One region of the Marinococcus halophilus genome, then DNA from elsewhere that is predicted to be linked to it. Evidence: riboswitches for the same ligand, from Rfam matches in the RefSeq annotation. Region 1 holds a riboswitch; each other region holds the start of a gene.
What was found. A riboswitch is a leader RNA that binds a small molecule or an ion and turns the genes downstream of it on or off. The one in region 1 is predicted to bind thiamine pyrophosphate.

Region 1 (2,267 bases):
GCAAGTGGCCGCGGGCCCTCAGAAAAAGAGCTTCGGATTGTGGAAGAGGCAGTCGGAGAAATTAAAGCCACGAGCCAGTTAAAGGTATGCGCCTGCCTGGGAATTTTAAAGGAAGGCCAGGGCGAGCGGCTGAAAGCAGCAGGCGTGGATCGTTACAACCATAACGTTAACTCCTCGGAGCGTTTTCACGATAACATTGTTACCACGCATACATACGAAGACCGGACGGGAACGGTGAATGAAGCCATCCAGGCAGGCATGTCCCCCTGTTCCGGATTGATCGCCGGAATGGGTGAAAGCCATGAGGATATTATCGATGTATTGTATGCCTTAAAAGAGATTGATGCTGATTCCGTTCCGGTGAATTTCCTTCATGCGATTGAGGGTACCGCTTTTGAACACCAGCCAGGACTCCGGCCGGAAGAATGTCTTCGTATTTTAGCGCTTGCCCGAATGATTCTTCCTTCGAAAGAAATCCGGGCAGCCGGCGGGCGCGAAGAGAATTTAAAAAGCATGCAGCCGCTTGCGTTATATGCCGTGAATTCGATTTTCCTGGGAGATTATTTAACTACGCCGGGCCAGGCGTGGAGAAAAGACCTTCAAATGGTTGAAGATGCCGGGTTTGAAATCGAAGATAACGCATTCACTCGGAGTGCTGAAATGTATTCCCAATGAGCATATAGCTGGTCTCCTGCTCTATTGTTGCAAAGGAACTGCTCCCTCTTTCTTCTGTTTAGAGCTGAAAGTAAACTGTTAAGGCTTGTCGTGCTGCAAGGGAAAAACTAGCAAAGGGCTATTTCGACAAAAAGCGAATATCAAGCGCGAAACCATTGTTCTTCCATAAAAGACGAATGCTTTAACTATTTATCGGTAGTTTCGGAGAGATTCGAGAGTTTTTCCACCATGAGGGCTTTATATTATTGGTAGGTTTTCACCCCCATTTAACGGTACGGTAAGGGTAATAAGGTTCTTGGGGTGTTTAGGGTTCATCAGGCAGTATTTGAAGAAATTATTTATAAGATACTGCGATTTTTAAAGTATATTATAATGTCCCAGGAAAATTGACAATGTATATCTGCATGTTAAGATAAGTGAAAGTTTAATCACATATTGTTCCACTAGGGGAGCCATCTGACGGCTGAGAAAAAAGATCCTTTTAAACCCTTGGAACCTGATCTGCGTACAAGCAGCGGAGGGAAGTGGAGTTGTTCAGAGGCATACGTGTATGTTTATCCGACGACCACTCTCAAGATTCGAGGGTGGTCTTTTTGTGGTTTCAAGCATTATTGGTGCGATAAAAGGAGGCGTTGATCATGGCATTGACCTATAACGAGCTCAAACGAAACATCGAACACTTGATTCACCAAGAAAGTTTTTCTAATGAAGCATTTACCATAGCTGCAAAAGAGCTGTTTTCGTTTCAATATCAACACAATCAAGCTTATCGGACATTTTGTCGTAAGCGTCATTTTCACCCTAAATCGATCGAACATTTCAAAGAGATCCCCCCTGTACCGATCCAGGCGTTTAAGGAAGCAGCATTAACCTGTTCCACCGAAAACGAAATAGAAAGAGTTTTCATGACGAGTGGGACTACTAACCCTCATAAGCGCGGGAAAAATGCTCATAGAGATCTCGATATTTATGATTTGTCTTCGAAGAAATACTTTAAAGAAACCATGATGCCGGATGAGCATCAAATGAAAATGATTGTCTTGTTTCCTTCAGAAAAAGAATGGCCGAATTCATCACTTGCTCATTATCTTCAAATTATTAAAGAAGCATTTGGAAATACACAAAGCGAGCATGTGGTATGGGAAGGAAAATTCGATCATAAAAGGTTACTTTGCTTGCTGCAAGAGGCAGAAACGAAAAATGAACCCGTTTTTGTTCTTGGAGCGACTACTTACTTTCTGTCCTTTTTAGAGCGGTGTAACGCAAGCCACCTTTCCTTTCATCTTCCAAAGGGCAGTCGAATCATGGACACAGGAGGAATGAAAAGCTCGCCGAATAGGATGGATATTTCGGATGTTAAACAGCAGCTAAGTCAATTATTTGGTCTTTCACCAGAGGTTTGCGGGAACATGTACGGAATGACAGAATTAAGCTCCCAGATTTACGACCCATTGTTCGACGCTAAAGGTAAAAAGGGATGGAAAAAGACTCCACCCTGGCTAAAAACCATTGTGGTAGATCCAGAAACAAAGATTGAAAAACGAAAAGGAGAGCCAGGGGTTATTGTTCATTATGACCTTGCCAACATTAAT
Region 2 (2,267 bases), on a different contig from region 1:
ATTAACCGGCTCGATCAGGAGCGGAGTACGGAATTTACCGTTACGTATGGCACTGGAACGAGCTTGAATGAAACCTCGACGCTCATTGAAGATACGATTGACGACGTTGATACCGGTGCAGCGACGAGCTTAAATTTCTCCGGCGAACAGGAACTGCTCAATGATAGTATTCAGAGTCTTGTGTTTGCCTTCCTGCTGGCCGTTGTGTTCATTTATCTCGTGATGGCCGGTCAGTTTGAGTCATTTAAATATCCATTTGTGGTAATGTTCAGCGTACCACTGGTTGTCATCGGGGTAATGCTTGGCCTGTTTGCCACTCAGACACCGCTAAGTATTACCGTGTTCATCGGTTTGATTGTGCTTGCAGGTATCGTTGTAAACAACGCTATCGTGCTCGTGGATTATACGAATCAACTCGTGGAACGGGGCATGCCGGTAAGAGAGGCAGTAATTGAATCCGTGAAAAAACGGTCACGCCCAATCTTAATGACGGCCTTTACGACGATTCTTGGTGTGCTTCCGCTTGCCCTTGGATTTGGAGAAGGTTCGGAAATCCAACAGCCGATGGGTATTGCGGTCATCGGTGGTTTGATCAGCAGTACATTCCTTACTCTCTTTATCATTCCGACGATTTATACGCTGTTTACAAAAGAAACTCGAAGTATGAATAAGAAATTCGCCATGCCGGACGGAGGTTATATGTACGGCTGGGAAGTAGAAGAACGGCGTAAGGAACGGGAGAAGAAAGAGCAGGAAGAGCGAGAAGCTGAAAAACAACATGCCGAAGAAGAACCACCAAAGGATGAAAATACAGAAGATAGCCGGGAACCGGAGAAAGTAGAAGATAAAAAGCGTGAGGATTTGTCGCGGGATGAAATTCTTCATCTTCTCGAACGTATTGTCGGTAACTCGGATAAACAGGAACGAAGCCGTTCCTCCAATGATCAGGACCACAACAAAAATACCAGCGATGATGAAAAAAATTGACATTAGGACTAGGTGTCACGTACGATTAAGAAAAATAGTAAGGAATCCGCTAGGGGCGCTTGCGCTGAGACAAGAACGATTCTTGGTCCCTTTGAACCTGATCTGGGTAGTACCAGCGTAGGGAAGTGGAGCTTCGTTTTATACTACACGTACGTATATGCCAAAGCTCACTCCCTCTTCAAGGGAGTGAGCTTTTTTTGAACCTGGGCAGGATTCCTGTAAAGGAGGATGTAACGTATGCCACAAGTACCGAAAGTATTAACAATTGCCGGCACAGACCCTACCGGCGGGGCTGGCATTCAGGCTGATCTGAAAACATTCCAGGAGTGCGAGGCTTATGGGATGTCTGCTATAACGAGCGTACTTGCACAGAATACGACCGGCGTTCAGCAGGTGGAACACATGAGCCTTGAGCTGCTTCAGGCCCAGCTGGATTCCGTATTTGATGACATCATGCCGGACGCGATCAAAACCGGTATGATTGCAACACCGGCAATGATTCGGACCACGGTGAATATGCTGAAAAAACACGAACTGCCGGTGGTCATCGACCCCGTGATGGTTGCCACAAGCGGAGACTCCCTGGCTGAGGAAGAAACACTCGAAGTGATGAAGCGTGAATTCCTCCCTACGGCGGCGGTCGTTACGCCGAATATGGCGGAAGCAGCAAATCTGACAGATCTTCCGGTGCACACCCTTGAAGACATGGAAGCAGCAGCAAAGAAAATCGTCGATGAGTTAGGGGCCCGGGCAGCACTTGTTAAAGGCGGCCATATGAAAGAAGACGCGGTCGATATTTTGTATGTTGATGGAGATATTCATTATTTTCGCTCCCCCCGGACGGATACGAAGCACACGCACGGGACCGGCTGTACTTTATCAGCCGCGATTGCAGCGAAGCTTGCAAGAGGCAAGTCTATTTATTTAGCCGTGCAGGAAAGCAAAGAATATATTACAAATGCAATTTCGAATTCCCTTGAAATCGGTAAAGGCAACGGCCCCGTTAATCACTGGGGCGCGCGTGTGCCACTCGATCAACTATTAAAATAAAAAGTGAGGGATTGGCATGAAAGCAAAAGAAGTTATACAACTGCTCGAGGAAGTAAGGAAAACGCGCCCGCTGATTCATAATATTACGAACACGGTAGTAACCAATTTCACTGCAAACGGGCTGCTCTCCATGGGAGTCTCCCCGGTAATGGCAAATGCACCGGAGGAAGCAGCAGAAATGGCCAAGGCGGCGAATGCCCTCGTGATCAATATTGGCACACTGAACCGTG
Region 3 (2,267 bases), on a different contig from region 1:
GCTTCGCGTCTCCCGTGCTGAAAGCCATTTCGCGCCATAGCTGTGGCCTGATAACCGTTGATACTTTTCTGCTTCCGTTTTGTTCCATACCGGCTTCAGCATGCCATTATTTACGTAAGAAACGTCCATTCCACTGAGCGCTTCCACCTCCGGGACCAGTTCAGCAAACATAGCCCTGCTTTCGAGCGCAAATTCCTGAAAAAGATCTGAACCCTCCCACTCGGACTGCGCCCCAAGCATTCCGGCAGCCGCTTTCGAAGCACCGGCAGCTATGGAAGCTTTTTCGATTATCATAACGCGGCGGCCGCGTCTGCTTAACTGGTATGCAAGGGAACATCCCTGGACCCCCGCCCCAATAATAAGAACTTCAGTATCAACTTTCATTACTATCACTCCTTACCCTGGCCCGAAGCTGCTCTGCTGCCTCCCCGGGACGATCTCTTTCGTACAAAGCTGCGATGGCCGCTATCCCGGAGGCTCCGTTTTCTATGCACTCCTCCGCGTTTTCAGAAGTGATGCCCCCAATAGCAATTACGGGAATACGAACGCTTGTTACGGCTGCTTTCAGCGCCCCGAGCCCGCGCGGAGCCTTTCCGGGCTTGCTGCCTGAAGCAAAAACATGGCCAAAATAAAGCCAGGATGCTTCCTGTCGCTCACTTCTTTTCGCTGCCTCTGCGGAGTGCACAGACTGGCCCCAGCGCCCGTCAGCCGGGAAGTCTGTACGGCGCTCGGGCAGATGAGCGCCGGCCAGCTGATAAGCAGCAGCAAGCTCCGGCTCGTCATTTATTATAAGCTTCCCGGGACTTACTCCTTCTTCCAACGCCAGCTTCACAGCTGTTTCTTTTTCCTGCTTCGTCCACTCCGGTGCCCGTATATGCACATAATCAACGACGTCTGCCAGCTCCCTCGTCTTCCCCCACCACTCAGCCACCGGGATATCCGGCGGCGACACTGCGTGAATGCATGGCTTCGTCTTTTTATCCATAAAAAAGCCTCCTTCCAGAAGGAAGGAGGCTGCCTGTTAAAAGGTTCAACATGGCTGCTTCCCTCCGCTGGCTCTCCAGATCAGGTTCAAAGGGTTCCGGATCTTTCTCCGGTCTCAGCCTCAGCAGGCACCCCCAGCAAATATATATTTCCCCACAAAAAACCCCGCTTTCGTTAGAAAGCGGGGGGAGATAGTCGTATCAGCATCTCTTCCCCACTTCCCTCCGCTGGTATAATCCAGATCAGGTTCAAAGGGATCAGCTTTACGCCGTCTCAGCCAACAGGCACCCCTAGTGGTTCGATATTACTTATATCATAACGCGCTGCTTCGCTGCCGTCAATTTATCCCCAATCTTTAAACCTGAAAAATCGACAGTACTACCCATAAAGAAGGGACGCTTAAAATAGTCGTTACCAGCGTAATACCTGAAACGAGCTGGGGGTTGGAATCAAACTGTACCGAAATCATCGCCATAGTTGCTGCACTCGGCATCGCTGTAGAAACAACAAGCACAGTAGTAAGCGTGTCATTAGTCTGAAGCAATAACGCAATCAAATAAGCAAGCGCCGGAGCGAATACGAGTCGTAAAAACGTTCCAGCGCTCACGAGCTTCCAATCCATGCTTTTTACAGATATACGTGCAAGCTGCATACCCAGAATAATCATAACCACCGGAATCGCTGCACTGGCAAGCATATCAAGGGCTTCATAGTAGGTCGCCCCGATCGGTATCCCGGTCAGCTGAAAAAGGACGCCTGCGAGCAGGGCGTAAAATACCGGCATCCGCAGTACTGTGCGAAACGCATCGGCCGCATCCATATTGGCGCTGTTTGCAATATAGACGCCGACAGTGTTCATCAGCATCGTCTGGATGACCATAAAAACAATCGAATAGGCAAAGGCTGTATCACCGAAAGCAAAAGAAATCAAGGGAGCACCGTAATTGCCCGCATTCATAAATACGGTGGAAAGCATCATGCCGGTTTCATTTGCTTTTGGCCATTTGCGCAAGTAAGCCGCCAGTTTGATCACGCCGGTCATTACCGCTAAAAACACCACGGAAAACAGAGCCATCGACAGCATGTCGCTGTTCAATTCCCTTTCATAAAACGTCCGGAAAACAAGCGCGGGCGTTAATACATAGAGAGCGACAGCTGACACCGGCCGAATGTCCACTGCCTGCCTTTTCTGCAGCAAATAGCCAATCGTAAATATTAAAATGATTGGGACCAATACATTGATCAGCACACCCATGCAGAGCCCTTCCTTCTTTCTTTAAATT

Region 2: it holds a riboswitch for thiamine pyrophosphate, as region 1 does, so the genes downstream of both, thiD (bifunctional hydroxymethylpyrimidine kinase/phosphomethylpyrimidine kinase) here and B5066_RS00600 (LuxE/PaaK family acyltransferase) in region 1, are expected to answer to the same signal.
Region 3: it holds a riboswitch for thiamine pyrophosphate, as region 1 does, so the genes downstream of both, B5066_RS05635 (thiamine phosphate synthase) here and B5066_RS00600 (LuxE/PaaK family acyltransferase) in region 1, are expected to answer to the same signal.

The regions. Positions count from the first base shown of each region.
Region 1 is NZ_FVZD01000003.1:81,523-83,789, forward strand. It holds gene bioB (biotin synthase BioB) at 1-675, shown strand, start outside; TPP riboswitch at 1,111-1,215, shown strand; gene B5066_RS00600 (LuxE/PaaK family acyltransferase) at 1,314-2,267, shown strand, end outside.
Region 2 is NZ_FVZD01000005.1:669,559-671,825, forward strand. It holds gene B5066_RS05705 (efflux RND transporter permease subunit) at 1-987, shown strand, start outside; TPP riboswitch at 1,029-1,128, shown strand; gene thiD (bifunctional hydroxymethylpyrimidine kinase/phosphomethylpyrimidine kinase) at 1,225-2,037, shown strand; gene thiM (hydroxyethylthiazole kinase) at 2,054-2,267, shown strand, end outside.
Region 3 is NZ_FVZD01000005.1:653,216-655,482, reverse strand. It holds gene thiO (glycine oxidase ThiO) at 1-384, opposite strand, end outside; gene B5066_RS05635 (thiamine phosphate synthase) at 374-985, opposite strand; TPP riboswitch at 1,028-1,130, opposite strand; TPP riboswitch at 1,187-1,286, opposite strand; gene B5066_RS05630 (AEC family transporter) at 1,340-2,239, opposite strand.